DNA from 2 places in the Brevibacillus sp. M2.1A genome. Region 2 is predicted to be linked to the other one. Evidence: riboswitches for the same ligand, from Rfam matches in the RefSeq annotation. Region 2 holds a riboswitch; the other holds the start of a gene.
The links. Region 2 has a riboswitch for S-adenosylmethionine ahead of HP567_RS01340 (MetQ/NlpA family ABC transporter substrate-binding protein). Riboswitches for the same ligand answer to the same signal wherever they lie in the genome.
Positions count from the first base shown of each region.

Region 1 (7,990 bases), 760 kb from region 2:
CAAAATGGTATGTACGTATAAGGTAGTAAGCGGCCACATAAAAGCGCTCCCGGAGGAGTTAATAAAGCTGGCGATGAGGAAGAAAATGGCCTCACGTGGATAGCGATTGAGGAAAGCGGACGGTGATATCACGCGAATGCACCCCTTACCATTAAGGATAAGAATAGTATAGTCAATATTCTGAACTTTGTAAATTAAAATGTTTATAATGTCGCAGGTACCCAAATAAAGGCTGCTCCACTTTCCGCAAATTCGAGTATACTAATCAAAGTGGAGAGATGACATCAACTGAGGATAGAGAGAATAAAGGTGGACTTTATGAAAATATGGAAACGAGTGTTGCTTCTTTTGCTTGTCGTGATGGCTGCGACAGCTGGATATTACGGATACTCTTTTTATCAATTTACTCAAAATATTCAAGAGCCCAATATCGCACCGCCTAGTGGTGGGAATCCAACCAAAGCAGCAGAAATACCAGAGTGGGATGGCAAGGAACGTGTCAACATCCTGCTGATGGGAGTAGACCGCAGAGGAATGAAAAATAACGGGCTTCCTCGTTCTGACTCCATGATGCTGGTCAGCATCGATCCTATGGGGAAACGTTATGATATGTTTTCAATCCTGCGTGATACGTATGTAGATATTCCTGGTAAAGGTAGCTCGCGGATCAACTCTGCGATTGTAGAAGGCGGACCTGAGCTGGCAATGGAAACGGTTAGCCAGTTCACTGGACTTCCGGTAGATCGTTACGTGATTACTGACTTTGAAGGCTTCAAGGCTCTGATTGATGCAGTAGGCGGAGTCGAGATCGATGTAGAAAAAAACATGTACTATCATGACCCGACTGACAAGGGTGTCTACGATATTAATCTGAAAAAAGGTCTGCAAAAGCTGGATGGAGACAAAGCATTGCAGTATGTCCGTTTCCGCCATGATGCGACCTCCGATTATACACGGACCGAGCGTCAGCGGAAATTAATGACGGCAGTCGTAGATCAGATGAAAAATGGTACGACGTTGATGCAGCTTCCTACCATTTTGAAGGAAGTAACACCGTATGTTCAAACCAATATTAGCTCGGTGGACATGCTCAAGCTGTCTGCACTCGGATTAAAATTGAATACGTTAGAGCCAGGTAACTATCAGTTGCCGCCAATGGGGATGTTCCGCGAATCGCACCGCGCAGGTTCAGTTCTGGTTCCGGATGTCGATCAGGTTCAGTCGTTTATCCAGGAAAAAATCGCTCCTCCTACAGAAGCAACGGATCAAACCGTGGGAGAAAAGAAAAGCAGCACGCAAAACTAAGCGTGCTGTTTTTTTTGTATTTTTTAGGAAAGACTAACCATGATTTTCTAAGTACTGAGGTGACAGTGTCGATGGATCGAGAGAGTGCGCGCAATTGGTTTTCACATACTAGCGACTTGGTCACTGAACATATTGATGAGCCTGAGGGCCGCGTGCTACTTTTCTTTTTATCGACCATGGCGGATGCCAAAGTTGTTTACAGTGAGCTCATCCCGAAGCTACGCGAGATTTGTTTGGAGGAAAGCGGGATTGAAGTGATTGCTCAGCACCTAGGAGCGTCTAGCAGCAGCCGAGTCTTCGATGAAGGGGAAGCCATTGAGCGTTTACTCAGCGGTCATATTGTCATTCAAGTGGAGGAATCGTCCTATGGCTTGGCGTTCCCCAGTGATGGCTCAGTTGGCAGAAACATTCAAGCACCAGAAATCGAAACCGTTGTACTCGGCCCACAGATCGCCTTTGTAGAAGAACTGAATGTGAACATCTGCATCATTCGCAAATATATGTCTACCCCTAGATTGTTCCATGAACGATTGAGAGTGGGGAAAACCATACCGATGAATGTGTCGATGCTGTATATGATTGGGACGGTAGATGAGGAAAATGTGAATACGGTGCGTCAACGGATTAATCATCTGGAATTGGACACCAGTCTGGATTCTACCATACTGGCTCAGCATATCGCAGACAATGAGAAGTCATTATTTCCTACTCTTCAACAAACAGAGCGTCCAGACCGAGTCGTACACGGTTTGCGACAAGGGCAGATTGCCATACTCGTGGAGGGGAGCCCGTTTGCTTTACTCGGCCCCACCACCCTATTACAATTTTTTCAGTCGCCAGATGACTATTACTTGCGCTGGAGTCTCGCTACTTTTAACAGGCTCATGCGAATCTTTGCCATGATTTTGTCCCTGATCCTGACCCCGATCTACGTGGCTGCGCTGACCTATCATTACGAGATGATTCCAGCTGATCTGTTGCTTTCTCTCGCGCAATCGCGCTCTCGGGTACCGTTTCCACCACTGTGGGAGGCCATCTTGATGGAGCTGATCATTGAGCTTTTGCGGGAAGCGGGAGCGAGGCTGCCGACCAAGGTCGGTCAGACGATTGGTATTGTAGGCGGTATTGTTATCGGACAAGCTATCGTTCAGGCCGGATTCACCAGCAATATCTTGATTATTATCGTTGCCCTCGGGGCTTTGTCATCCTTTATCGCGCCTAGCTATATGATCGGCTCTACAATCCGGGTGGTTCGTTTTCCGATGATTTTGCTGGCAGGTGTACTGGGTGCATTAGGCATTGTGGTCGGATTTAGTTTTTTAGCCAGTCATTTGCTTCGCCAGACCAGTCTGGGCCGTCCTTATATGTACCCGATTTATCCCGTGCGATTTTCAGATTGGAAGGATGGCTTTATACGCGCTCCCTTATCCTCCCTTTCGGAACGGCTCAAGTTTTTTAACCCAAAACGAATATCACGCTTTGACAGGGATAGAGCCAAAGAGAAGAAAGACATTGACGAGTGAGCGAGGCGGCTATGAAGATCAACATCGATGTAAGCAAGGACAATACGATAACGGCATTTCTTGCAGGGGTTCTTGTGCATGGCACGCAGTTAGGGATGGGCATTTTGGGCTTCCAACGAATCATTGCCAAGGAAGCGGGGCACGATGCTTGGATATCTGTCGTACTCGCTGCCTTGTTTACTCATCTTACGGTGATGACCATTAACAAGACCTTGCAAAAATACCCCTCAGCCGATATTTACGGAATTCAGGAAGATGTGTTTGGAAAGTGGCTGGGAACAGGCATTAGCATCATTTATTTGACCTATTTTTTTGTGTCGGCTGGAGTCATTTTACGCACCTACATTGAAGTTGTCCAAACCTGGATGTTTCCGAATTTACCGACGTGGGTTCTGTCAGGAATCATCCTGTTTCTAGCGTTTTACACAGTCGTAGGGGGGATAAGAGTCATCGCAGGCTATGCATTGTTCTCCTTTATGGTCACGATATGGATGATATTTGAGTTATATTTCCCCTTGAAATTTGCCAGGTGGGAATATTTGTTTCCCATCATGGACACCAGCCTGGAGAACCTTTTCAATGGAATGATTGCCATGTCTTTGACCAGTGCCGGCTTTGAGATCCTCTACGTTGCCTATCCATATGTACAAAATAAAGAGAGGGTACAAAAAAGTGTACAGTTGGGGGTGCTGGTGACGTATCTGATCTATTTGCTAGTTATGATTGTGGCGCTGGTCTTTTTTAGTCAGGGCCAGCTCATGAGAACGATCTGGGCGACACTCAATATGCAAAAGATGGTGTACCTCCCTATTCTGGAAAGGTTTGAGCTGGTTGTCATTTCGTTATGGCTTCTCGTGATCTTGCCGAATATCATGCTGTATTTGTGGGCTTCTGCCCGAGGTCTCAAGCGCTTGTTCGGATTCAATCTACGTCATTCGTTGTATTGGATTATACCCGTGATTTATGTAGCCTCCTTGTCGCTGCTTTCCAGGCAGGAGATGAGTCGGATGACGAATATTTACTCGCATATAACCCTGTACATTATATACGTGTACCCCTATTTTTTGTACCTGATGGTCTGGCTGAAGCAACGAAAGCAAAGGGCGAAACCAACCAGCAAAGGAGAGAGTGCCTGATGCTGCCCAAGCGTCTTTTTGCCTTGTGGTGTTCATGTGTCCTTGTTCTGGCAGGCTGTTCAGATCGGCAAATTTTTGATGAGACAGGACTTGCCACGTCTGTCGGCTATGATCTGTTAAAGGATGGAAACATTCGGGGGACAGCAATCATGCCCTCCATTAATCCGGAGGCGAAAGAAAAGATACAAGTTTTTTCAGCCACCGGTGAAACCAGCAAGGGAATTCGGGATCGGATCAATTTACAATCAGATAAAAGAGTATTGGGTGGGCAAATACGTGTCGCACTCTACAGTGAAAAATTGGCAAAGCGTGGACTTGGCAGTATCGTTGACACGTTGTATCGGGATTCCTCTATTTCCAGCAGGGTTTATCTTTGCCTTTTCGAAGGCGAAACATATGATATGTTAACGTATCCCTATTCTGAAGCAGGGAATATCGGAATCTATCTATACCGTATGATTGAGCAAAATATTGAAGGGGAAAAAATTCCGTCTTCCACCATGCATGAGTTTTTTCGAGCTTATTATGACAAAGGAATCGACCCGATCATGCCGTTTATTGCAAAAAAGGGAAATGAGCTGCAAATCAAGGGTATCGCATTATTTCAAGGGGAGCGTTATGTAGGGTGGATCACACCAAAGGAAGCCTTTTTAATCAAGCTCATGCATGGCAAATTCAGGATTGGGAGCTACGATACTTCTGTCCCTGCTCATATTTTTGGCGAGGTGCACAAGAATCACGGAAGTAAAAATGATCGTGTGCAGCTTGTCTTTGATACGATTTCCAGCCATTCAAAAATCGAGCTGACCCAAGTATCTCCCCCGATCTTTGATATTTACATCCGATTAAATGCGCGGATTTTGGAATTAACCCTCCCGCTGAAGCTAGAGAATGCAAGGTTGATGAAAATCATGGAACATGCACTGGAAGAAGAGCTCGGAAAAGAACTGCAGAAAGTAGTCCACAAATTGCAGGACCTCAATGTCGATCCAGCTGGGTTCGGGATCGTGTATCGTTCAAATAGAAGAGGGAAGGCAAATATGACGCAGGCCGAATGGAGAAAGATGTTCAAAGATGCGACATTTCACTTTCACGTAAAGTCGACCATAATACGCAACGGCGTCATGGATTAAAAAACTTTTTCCTGCTATTACTATTGACGTGATATTTTCAAAAAGGATATAATCCGTTTTGTATCATCAAGAAATAGAAAAAACGAACATAATATACGTAGATATCTTTCTTATCAAGAGAGGCGGAGGGACAGGCCCTATGAAGCCCGGCAGCCGGTTCATTTTCGAATGAACGTCGCGGTGCCAATTCCTACAGGATTGTTTGGATCTTGTGTAGATGAGAAGGGTGGATGCGAACGTATACATTGCGTTGCAGCCCCTTTTTCGTTTATGAAAAAGGGGTTTTCATATTTTTATCAAGATTATGGTCGGGAGGTGGATGCGTTGATCCAACTGCGTCATTTGCATAAAAGCTATCAAGTTCAAGGTAAAACCATCCCAGCGTTAACGGGGATCGACCTTTCCATAGAGCAAGGCGAAATTTACGGGATCATTGGACATTCGGGTGCCGGGAAAAGTACATTGATCCGATGCATCAATTTGCTAGAGCGCCCAACTTCAGGGGAAGTTATTGTGGACGGCGTCGATTTGACAAAGCTGGATGAAGGGAAGCTGCAAGAAAAGCGCCGCTCAATCGGCATGATTTTTCAGCACTTCAACTTGCTGTCTTCTTCGACAGTCGGCGAAAATGTCGCTTTTCCGCTCAAGCTGGCAAAGCGTCCAAAGGCAGAGATTGATAAGAAAGTAAACGAACTGCTGAAGCTGGTGGGCTTGGAGGCACATAAGGACAAATATCCGTCCCAGCTGTCTGGCGGACAGAAGCAGCGTGTCGGGATCGCCCGTGCGCTCGCGAATGATCCAAAAGTGCTGCTCTGTGACGAAGCTACATCGGCTCTCGATCCGCAGACGACGAACTCCATTCTGGGACTGCTCTTGGACATCAACCGCAAGCTGGGCTTGACCATAGTGTTGATTACTCACGAGATGCACGTCATTCGCTCTATTTGTGATCGTGTCGGCGTGATTGATGGAGGAAAGATCGTCGAGTCGGGTAACGTACTGGATGTATTCCTTCGTCCGAAGCATCCAACAACACAAGAATTCGTGGAACAAGTAGCAGATTCTACAGAGCTGCGCGAAGCAGTCGAGCACGAAAAAGCCTCGGGGAACCGCACGATTGCTCGTGTCACCTTCCTCGGAGAAAAAACGTACCAGCCGATCCTGTTCCAAACGATGCAAGAGACCGGTACGGTGTTCAGTATTTTGCAGGGAACAATCTCCCGCATGAAAGATACGCCGTATGGTCAGTTGGTGATCGAGCTGGAAGGCGATGTCGCACAGAATCAAAAGACCATCGAGACGCTGCGCCAACGTGGCTTGGAAGTAGAGGTGATATAAATGGACTGGACATTCGAAAATGTGGATTGGGCTGAAATCGGCGAAGGTACGATGGACACGCTCACGATGCTTGGCTTTTCCACCCTGTTTACCGTCCTGATTGGTTTGCCGTTGGGCATCATTCTGTTTTTGACTTCTCGCGGACAGCTTTTGCAAAACCGCACTTTTTATACGATCGCATCATTCGTTGTCAACGTATTGCGCTCGGTACCATTTATCATTTTGATGATCTTGCTGATTCCTGTGACGAAAATGCTCGTAGGAACCTCACTCGGTGTACTGGGTGCCATTCCGCCGCTCGTGTTTGGGGCCGCTCCATTTTTCGCACGTTTGGTGGAAACCTCTCTGCGTGAGATTGATAAAGGCGTGATCGAGGCCGCACAATCTATGGGTGCTTCCAATTGGCAGATCGTCTGGAATGTCCTTTTGCCAGAGTCTAGGTCAGGTCTGATCGCAGGTATTACGATCACGACGGTAACACTGGTCTCCTACACGGCAATGTCTGGGGTAATTGGCGGCGGTGGTTTGGGTGACTTGGCGATCCGATACGGTTATCAGCGTTTCCAAACCGATGTCATGATTGTGACTGTTGTTATTTTGCTGGTGATGGTACAGATCTTACAATCGCTGGGGGACCGTCTGGTTCTGAAATTCAGCCGCAAATAGGATCTTTCCATATAGATTTTCAAAAAATAAGATGAAATACATGCAAGGGGGAAATCATTCATGAAAAAGCTAGTCGTATCTGTACTTTCTACTGTATTGGCATTTTCTTTGGCAGCTTGCGGAGGCAAAACGGAAACAGCACCTGCTCCAGCTGAAGGCGGCGCACAAGGCGGACAAAAGGAAGTAACATTGAAGGTAGGCGCTTCTCCCGTTCCACATGCAGCAATCTTGAAATTTATTCAACCAAAACTGAAAGAACAAGGCGTGAACCTGGAAGTCCAAGAGTTCACTGATTACGTACAGCCTAACGTTCAAGTGAACGAAAAACAACTCGACGCAAACTTCTTCCAGCACAAGCCTTACTTGGAAGATTTCAATAAAGGACAAAACATGAACCTGGTGCCAGTAGTGCCTGTACACATTGAGCCATTCGGAGCTTACAGCAAAAAAATAAAATCTGTTGACGAATTAGCTGATGGCGCAACAATCGCGCTGCCAAACGACCCAACAAACAGCGGTCGCGCACTCGCACTCTTGGAGAAAAACGGCGTGATCAAACTGAAAGAAGGCGCTGGCATCAGCGGTACAGTGAAAGACGTTGTTGAGAACAAGAAAAACCTGAAATTCAAAGAAGTAGAAGCAGCAATGCTGCCGCGCGTTCTGGAAGAAGTAGATCTGGCGTTGATCAATACGAACTACGCGCTGGAAGCAAAGCTTGTTCCAACGAAAGACGCTCTGTTTATTGAAGATAAAGATTCTCCATACGCAAACTTCTTGGTAGCTCGTCCTGACAACAAGGATTCCGAAGCCATTCAAAAGCTGGCAAAAGAACTGAACTCACCTGAAGTGAAAAAGTTCATTGAAGATGAATACAAAGGCGCGATTATTC
Region 1 covers NZ_JABSUY020000001.1:1,055,745-1,063,734, forward strand. The annotation lists gene HP567_RS05215 (MFS transporter) at 1-132, opposite strand, end outside; gene HP567_RS05220 (LCP family protein) at 319-1,305, shown strand; gene HP567_RS05225 (spore germination protein) at 1,377-2,828, shown strand; gene HP567_RS05230 (GerAB/ArcD/ProY family transporter) at 2,840-3,964, shown strand; gene HP567_RS05235 (Ger(x)C family spore germination protein) at 3,964-5,097, shown strand; SAM riboswitch class I at 5,205-5,321, shown strand; gene HP567_RS05240 (methionine ABC transporter ATP-binding protein) at 5,422-6,435, shown strand; gene HP567_RS05245 (methionine ABC transporter permease) at 6,436-7,101, shown strand; gene HP567_RS05250 (MetQ/NlpA family ABC transporter substrate-binding protein) at 7,162-7,990, shown strand, end outside.
Region 1: it holds a riboswitch for S-adenosylmethionine, as region 2 does, so the genes downstream of both, HP567_RS05240 (methionine ABC transporter ATP-binding protein) here and HP567_RS01340 (MetQ/NlpA family ABC transporter substrate-binding protein) in region 2, are expected to answer to the same signal.

Region 2 (7,990 bases):
CTACCATACATATAGGGGGTATATGTATGTCTGAGTTGTGACTAACTGCAAGGTTTTCTAAGCCACGTAACGAGGAGAGATAAACGGTTGGTATAGCAAAAAGCCGGTTACACCGTAAAACGTGGTGAAAACCGGCTTTTTGCTAGCGGAATCTAACCGTTATCTGGCTCCAACCAGCTTGCGCTCTTGCGTGTAAACAGGTTGGGTAGTGTTTTCGTTAGGTTGCTTTAGATCCACAGCATGACATAGCTCATATGGGAGGCAGAGCGGCACACCCGTGCGAGGGTCAGTCAGGATGTCTGCTTCGATGTTAAATACCTTACGCAGCATCTCAGGCGTCATGACTTCAGCAGGGCTTCCCTCAGCGACGACGGTACCGCGAGAGATGGCAACCATGTGCTGTGCATAACGGGTTGCGTGGTTCAAATCATGGACGACCATGACGATCGTACGATTTTCTTCGTCATTCAGCTTTTGCAGGAGCTTGAGAACCTCCAGCTGATGAGCCATATCCAGGAAAGTTGTAGGCTCATCCAGGAACAGGATGTCCGTTCCTTGCGCCAGGGCCATCGCAATCCAGGCGCGCTGACGCTGACCGCCGGATAGCTGGTCAACCGGACGATCATGGAAATCTGCCATGCCGGTCATGGAAATAGCCCAGTTTACGATTTCCTTGTCTTCCTTGGTCAAAGAACCGAAGCCTTTTTGATGAGGGAAGCGGCCATAGGTAACGAGCTCAGACACGGTCAAGCCATCGGGTGCGGTTGGGTTTTGCGGCAAAATCGCAAGTTGCTTGGCGACTTCCTTGGTCGATTGCTGATGGATCGACTTTCCGTCCAAAAATACTTGTCCGCCGGTTGGCTTCATAATCCGGGCGAGAGTTTTGAGGATCGTCGATTTACCAGAACCGTTTGCACCGACTAGGGCGGTGATTTTTCCAGAAGGAATGCTGATGTTCAAGTCTTTGACAATGGAAAGCTCACCGTATCCGATGTCCAGCTTTTGCGTGTATAAGCGCTCCACAATGGGCCAACTCCTTTTTAGGAAAGTATGTACATGTATGAGTAAACGCAGACAATGATAATCATTTTCACTAAGGTAAAGTATATAACGGAATGAGGCCAAATTCAATATGAAAAAGCCAACCTGCTCACATGTGTGAACAAATTGGCCTTGGGTTAACTTACGATGGTCAAGCTTTAGTAGGTGATATGAGCGATAATACCTTCTTCGTCGTCCAATACCAGCTCGATACCGGCGGAATAAGGGTTGCGCTGCATCTGGGTCTCCAGGTAGTAGCGAATCGCTTCAATCATATTAATCTCGACCAAGATTTGTTGGCGATCCATCCAGTGTATTTCAGCAGAGAAGCCATACTCCTCGTCCCACATCAGCTCGACGGAGATGTCTTGTGGCTTCAACTGCTTTTTGTTAGCTGCATGAATGCAGATTGCATTAATGATATCTTGTTCAGAAAAAGTTATCTTTTCCATGCGTTCAGTTCCTGTTCTTTCGCGCGCTTGGTTTTGAAGTAGACGAACGCTTTGCGGATCAGGATAATCACAGCGAGGATCGCCATCAGGTTGATCATGAAGCCAAGGATGGAGCCGAGAATACCCATATCAGCGAACAGGCTTCCAAACAGCAAACCAGCCAGACCGCCAATCAGGAGACCTTTCATGAACCCGCCGCTTTTGCTTGCGGTAGCAGCAGGAGTTGTTGTGGTACCTTTATTGGTTGTTGCGTTTACATTTGAATCGGCTTTGTTGGTTGTTTGTGTATTGGTAGGAGCCGTGTTAGAGTTAAAAGATTTTTTCCCGGACTTATAACCTTTCGCATCGGCATGATCAATGAATCCTCCGGCCGGAGCGAGTACGAGCATTACGGCAACCAACATCATGATGAGTTTTTTCATGTTATTTGAGTAGCCCCTCTCATTAAAATGACTTGTATATATAAGTCTACATGAATATCGAGCGAAATACCAACGAACTTTCAGTGACGATCAGTCTAAATACCTACAAAAAAGCCCCTGACAAGCGATTTCGTCAGGGGTTCTTCGATTTACGCGCTCTTTTTCAGTTTTCGGGCTGCCCAGTTACCCAACGATTGAATGAGCTGGACCAAAACGACGAGGATAATGACGGTAATGATCATGACTTCGATATCCCATTGCTGATAGCCGTATCGCAAGGCGAGATCGCCCAATCCACCGGCACCCACTGCGCCCGCCATAGCAGTGGCACCGATCAAACCGATGGTCGCAATCGTCAGGCAGAGGACGATGCCAGGTCGTGCTTCACGCAGCATGATGCGAAAAATAATCTGCGTCCGGGATGCACCCATCGCTTGGTACGCTTCGATCACGCCGCGATCTACGTCATGCAGGGCCGTTTCCATCAGGCGTGAGATGTAAGGTGTCGTATAGACGATGAGCGGCACAATGGCTCCCTCAATCCCAATCGAGGTGCCCACGATCAACTCTGTAAAAGGAATGATCGCAACCATAAGAATAATAAAAGGCAGTGAACGCACAATGTTGATGAGCGTATTCAGGGTGTGATAGATGATCTTGTTCGGGAAAAGGTGATTCGCCTGTGTGATGACCAACAAAATCCCGAGCGGAATCCCGATCAATGTCGCAATGAACAACGAAAACCCGACCATGATAACAGTCTCTTGCAGGGATTGCCCGAATACCGGAATCATTTCAATCAGACGCTCCATTAGCTCCGCACCTCCTCTGGTGACACAATATCTACGCGGTAGACGGATTCCCGCAAGAAGCGAATGCCGTCTTGAATGGGCTGGTCTTCACCAGAAATGTGCAATAGCAAAATGCCGAGCGCCGTTCCCTTAATGGTCGTAATCGAGCCGTACAACAGATTGGTGCTAATCGGAAAGCGTGCGGACAAGGTGCCTAGAACTGGATCGAGAGCGGCATCTCCGCGAAAGGCAACGCGAACAATTTTGGAAACAGGTCCGGTTTCTTTTATCTTGGACAAAATCTCCTGTGGTACCTGATCGTCAAAAACCGTTTTGATAAAATTGCGGGTCGTTTGCTCTTGCGGATTGCTGAACACATCCAGAACAGAGCCTTGCTCGATGACGACACCGTTTTCCATGATAGCTACCTGGTCGCAGATTTTTTTGATGACCTGCATTTCATGTGTAATCAGCACGATAGTCAGGTTAAACTTTCGATTGATGTCGAGCAACAGCTCGAGAATCGATTCGGTCGTCTGCGGGTCGAGAGCGGAAGTCGCTTCGTCGCAGAGCAGGATTTCCGGATCAGTCGCAAGCGCACGAGCGATGCCCACCCGTTGCTTTTGTCCACCGGATAGCTGAGAAGGATAAGCGTTTGCTTTATCAGACAAGCCAACCAAGCCGAGAAGGTCTTCTACCTTGCGCTTAATGACATCTTTGGGGACGCGATTCATCCGCAAGATTTCCGCCACATTGTCAAAGACATTATAGGAAGAGAGCAGGTTGAAGTGTTGAAAAATAATCCCGATCTTTTTGCGAGCTTGCCGCAGCTCTTTTTCCTTGAGGGTCAGCATGTTCTGGCCATTGACGATCACAGAACCGCTAGTTGGCTTCTCCAACAGGTTGATGGTACGGAGCAGGGTGCTTTTCCCCGCTCCGCTAAAGCCGATCACCCCGTAGATTTGCCCTTTTTCCACCTGCAGGGATACGCCCTTCAATGCTTTTACCTGCTTGTTTCCTACTTGATACGACTTATGAATATCGGTTAGCTGTATCATAACGAGTTCTCCTTGTGGGTTCTTGATGTTCCTGGCGTCGATCTTACCAGGACGGCAGTACAGCTCCTTCAAAACGCTCGTCGATGAATTTTTTCACTTCTTCCGAGCGGTAGATGTCCACCAGCTTTTTGACGGCAGGGTTGTCTTTGTTGGTTTCGTTGACTGCCAAGATGTTCACGTACGGAGAGTCAGCCTTCTCAGCGAAGATCGCGTCTTTTTTCGGAGAGTAGCCAGCTTCCATTGCGAAATTCGTATTAATCGAAGCAACCTCTACGTTGCTCAGCGAGCGTGCCAGGAAAGCAGCCTCCAGCTCTTTGAATTGCAAATTTTTCGGATTTTCCACGATGTCCAATGGTGTTGCGTTGTCACCCACGCCATCCTTGAGCTTAATCAAGCCAGCTGCCTGATAGAGCAGCAAGGCGCGTGCTCGGTTGGTCGGGTCGTTTTGAATGCCGACAACACCGCCTGCCGGGATATCCTCGACTTTTTTATGCTTGGTGGAGTAAAGACCCATTGGATACGTCACGGTTTTTCCGACCTCGACGATCTTTGTTTTGTGATCCTGATTGAACTTCGCCAAGAACGGAATGGTTTGGAAGCTGTTTACATCGAGATTTCCTTTATCGAGAGCTTGGTTCGGCTGTACGTAATCGTTGAAAACGACGACTTCGACGTCGAGTCCTTTGCCTTTGGCGACTTCTTTTACTTTGTTGAGAATCTCTTCGTGCGGGCCGCCAGTGACGCCGACCTTGAGTGAGGTTTGTTCAGCAGCAGTGCCACCGTTAGCAGGCGCAGCTTCTTGTTTACCACCGCAAGCCGTTACGAGCGATGCAGCGAGCAGCAGTGTAGTGAGCAGTAGACCAGTCTTTTTCATGAAAATACCCCTTTTCTCTGGATGTAAGATGGAAACGAAAAAAGCCTCTTCCGACAGAAGAGGCGAAAACTGCGAGTATGTAAACACACTGCAACAATACCTCTCTTATCTGTCGGAATAAATTCCGCTGGATTTGGCACCATATCGTTTGCGATAGGTTGCCGAGGTGTCATAGGGCCAGTCCCTCAACCTCTCTTCATAAGAGAATGTGCTATGAAATTTTAACGAAAGATAAAATCGCTAATCCTTATTCGAATAGTTGGATTATATCTTGCACCAACATGGATGTCAAAGTTTTTTTCAAATGAATGCGATATTTGCGAAAAATGTGGTGATTCTACCTTCCTTTCGCATTACTCCTGTACAACCACCAATCGGGCGGGATGAGAGTCTATTGTTTTTCAAATATTTTCCATATAAATTCTTGATTTTCCATTTATTACCATGTAACATACTTAATAGGAAGATAATTCCAAATTACTAGTAATGGAGGATTATTATGAAAAGATCTGTTAAAGGTACAATTGCAGCAGCTCTTTTACTTAGCAGTCTATCTATTGGATCTAGTGCTATGGCATCATCACATGATGCAGTTGTAAAAGAAAAATATCCGGAGAGTAACGTTAAGGTTAATCAGGTTAAATATCAGGATAATTCCGCAAAATCTTATTTGAAGTTATTGGAACCTATGGGATCTGAAAGACCGATTGATGACGTGCCAATTAAGAATGCCAAAACGGATTCCAAAAATTTTAATATTCCAGAGGGCTATGGTTGGGTTAAAGTGTGGGTATATAATAGTGGAACCTACGAGATCAAAGTGTCCGTTACTGATTCATCCGGTAGTCAGAAAATGTTCTTTAGAGTACCACCTTATGGTAATCAAAAAATTGAAATAAGTAGCTCGCCATGGGGAACTGGTTCGCATACAGTTTCGCTTTCGTCAGATGAGAACATGGAAGGTAAAGTTGCAGTAAAAATAGCACAACACCAGAATGAGCTGTAACACATAACAAAATACCAAAAACGAAAAAACATCTCGGTTCACTGTTTATGGTGAATCGAGATGTTTTTTGGCGTTGTACTCGCCTCCAAGTGGGGATAGAAAAATCTGAAATTTAATTTTCTGACAGACCACGAGAGAACTGCCCACCCTGAAAGGGGGGAGGGGCAGAAGGTATCGCATAGTCCCCTGTCCGGTAAATCGCGGCAGAGCAATTCACGCAATTATATGAAATTGATCTAAATACGAATATTCTATTGAAGAATCGAAAAATCATTTGTATAATGAGAGCGAATGAACTCTATGCCAGCTATCGCAGGTGATGACATGACTCTCGTGGACTCCAATGAAACCAGAAAAAAGCTGTCTGCCATCTATAATGAGATAGCAAAAGAGTTGTTCGGATTTGGAACGACTTTGCTCCGAGTCACGATTGAAAACCAGATGATTACGTTCCAAGCCAAGCATCGTCGCTCTCCGCGCTCACAAGCGTTGGAAGGAGAAGCGCCGGCCCTCAAGCTCGAAGTCGATTTTCGCATGTCCCTTCTTTATAAGAAGAAACTGAGAGAACGACTGGAAGAAGAGATGGGGTTGCCGTTGGAAGCCGTGCTGAGGGACTATGATGCGCCTACGCAGTGGGCGATCACGAATGTTATTTTAGCTGAATCAGAACTGAATACCTGACGCAATCGTTCGGATTTTCTCTTTTGATCTATCTTAAGGGGAGACCGTAGACTTTGCGTAAAACGGGTGTCACTTCTCTTTGTTTACGAAGAAAAGTGCTCTTGTTTAGAATGATACGTTCTAATCAAGGGTACTTTTCTTTTTATTGTATCACCATATTTTGTCATCAATTGAACCCAACTGGAGGAGAATTACGATGAAAAAATTACTTGCTGGAATCCTGTCTTTCTCTATGATGTCACTGGCTCTCGCTGGCTGTGGCAGCAATGATCAACCACAAGCGGGAGGAGCTGGCGGTGAAGCCAAGGGCGAGCCACAAAAGCTGGTCATCTCCACATGGGGCTTCTCCGAAGACTTTTTCCGCAAAGAAGTATATGAGCCGTTTGAAAAAGAACATAACGTGAAAATCGTACTGGAAATCGGGAACAACGCAGAGCGTCTGAACAAAATTCGCCAAGGAAGCTCCGATGTAGACTTGATCTACCTCTCTGACTACTATGCACAGCAAGGGATTGAGAGTGGCGCATTTGAAAAAATCGACCGCAGCCGAATCCCGAACCTGGATCAAATCTACGACATCGCCAAAGCACCACTGGGCGAGGAATACGGTCCAGCTTACACGATTGGCCAATTCGGGATTGCCTACAATCCAAAGCTCGTAAAAACCGAAATCAAAGATTGGAAAGATCTGTGGAACCCTGAGCTGACAGGCAAGCTGACACTGCCAAGCATTACTTCCACGACAGGCCCGATGGTTCTCGACAGTGCTTCTGCGGTCGCGGGCAGCAAGGAATTCAACGAGGATCAAGCCTTCGCGAAAATGAAAGAAGTCAACAAAAGTGTCGTGAAGTTCTACGATAAGACTTCCGAATACGTGAACATGTTTGGACAAGAAGAAATCGGCGTAGGACCTATTATGGAAATGTACTTCAAAGACATCAAAGCCGCTGTTCCAGAAGCTGTTTTCGTACAACCTGCAAGCGGCGGATATGCAGTCATGAATACGGTTAACATCGTAAAAGGCTCGAAAAACAAAGCACTCGCAGAAGACTTCATCAACTACCAGCTGAGCAAGGAAGTTCAGGAGAAAACAGCAAAGGCAAAAATCGATTCTCCTGTAAACAAAACGGTTCAACTGACAGAAGAAGAAGCAAAAGGCGTAACGTACGGGGAAGCAACCGTAAGCAAGCTGAAAATGCTGGATATGAAATTCGTGAACGAGCACTCCAAAGCATGGATTGACCGTTGGAATCGTGAAATCACGCAATAACGAACGATAGAAAAACAAAGGGCGAGGGTATAGACAATATCGGATATACCCTCGTTTTTCAACGTATAGGAATTTATAAAATAAATTCTGGAGCGCATGTAAACATTCCGCTAAAACGCGGTCGCTCCACGTTGAATTGGCTTAGATAGAAGTTTTCTTATGAGGAATGAACGTGAGGAGGACCATTCGTGCAAAAGATCATTCTTGACGTGGATACGGGCATTGATGATGCGCTTGGCATTATTCTCGCTGTGAAGAGCGAGCAATTCGATCTGATTGGCATTACTACGGTGAATGGCAACGTGTCGTTGCGAAAAGCAACAGAAAACACGTGCAAAATTCTCGATTTCTTGCAAGTCGGCGAGCAAATCCCTGTTGTCTGTGGAGCATCTGAA
Region 2 covers NZ_JABSUY020000001.1:294,874-302,863, reverse strand. The annotation lists gene HP567_RS01365 (ABC transporter ATP-binding protein) at 160-1,023, opposite strand; gene HP567_RS01360 (YxcD family protein) at 1,200-1,493, opposite strand; gene HP567_RS01355 (hypothetical protein) at 1,481-1,915, opposite strand; gene HP567_RS01350 (methionine ABC transporter permease) at 2,065-2,727, opposite strand; gene HP567_RS01345 (methionine ABC transporter ATP-binding protein) at 2,727-3,764, opposite strand; gene HP567_RS01340 (MetQ/NlpA family ABC transporter substrate-binding protein) at 3,808-4,638, opposite strand; SAM riboswitch class I at 4,741-4,843, opposite strand; gene HP567_RS01335 (hypothetical protein) at 5,138-5,644, shown strand; gene HP567_RS01330 (Na-translocating system protein MpsC family protein) at 5,969-6,325, shown strand; gene HP567_RS01325 (ABC transporter substrate-binding protein) at 6,522-7,595, shown strand; gene HP567_RS01320 (nucleoside hydrolase) at 7,784-7,990, shown strand, end outside.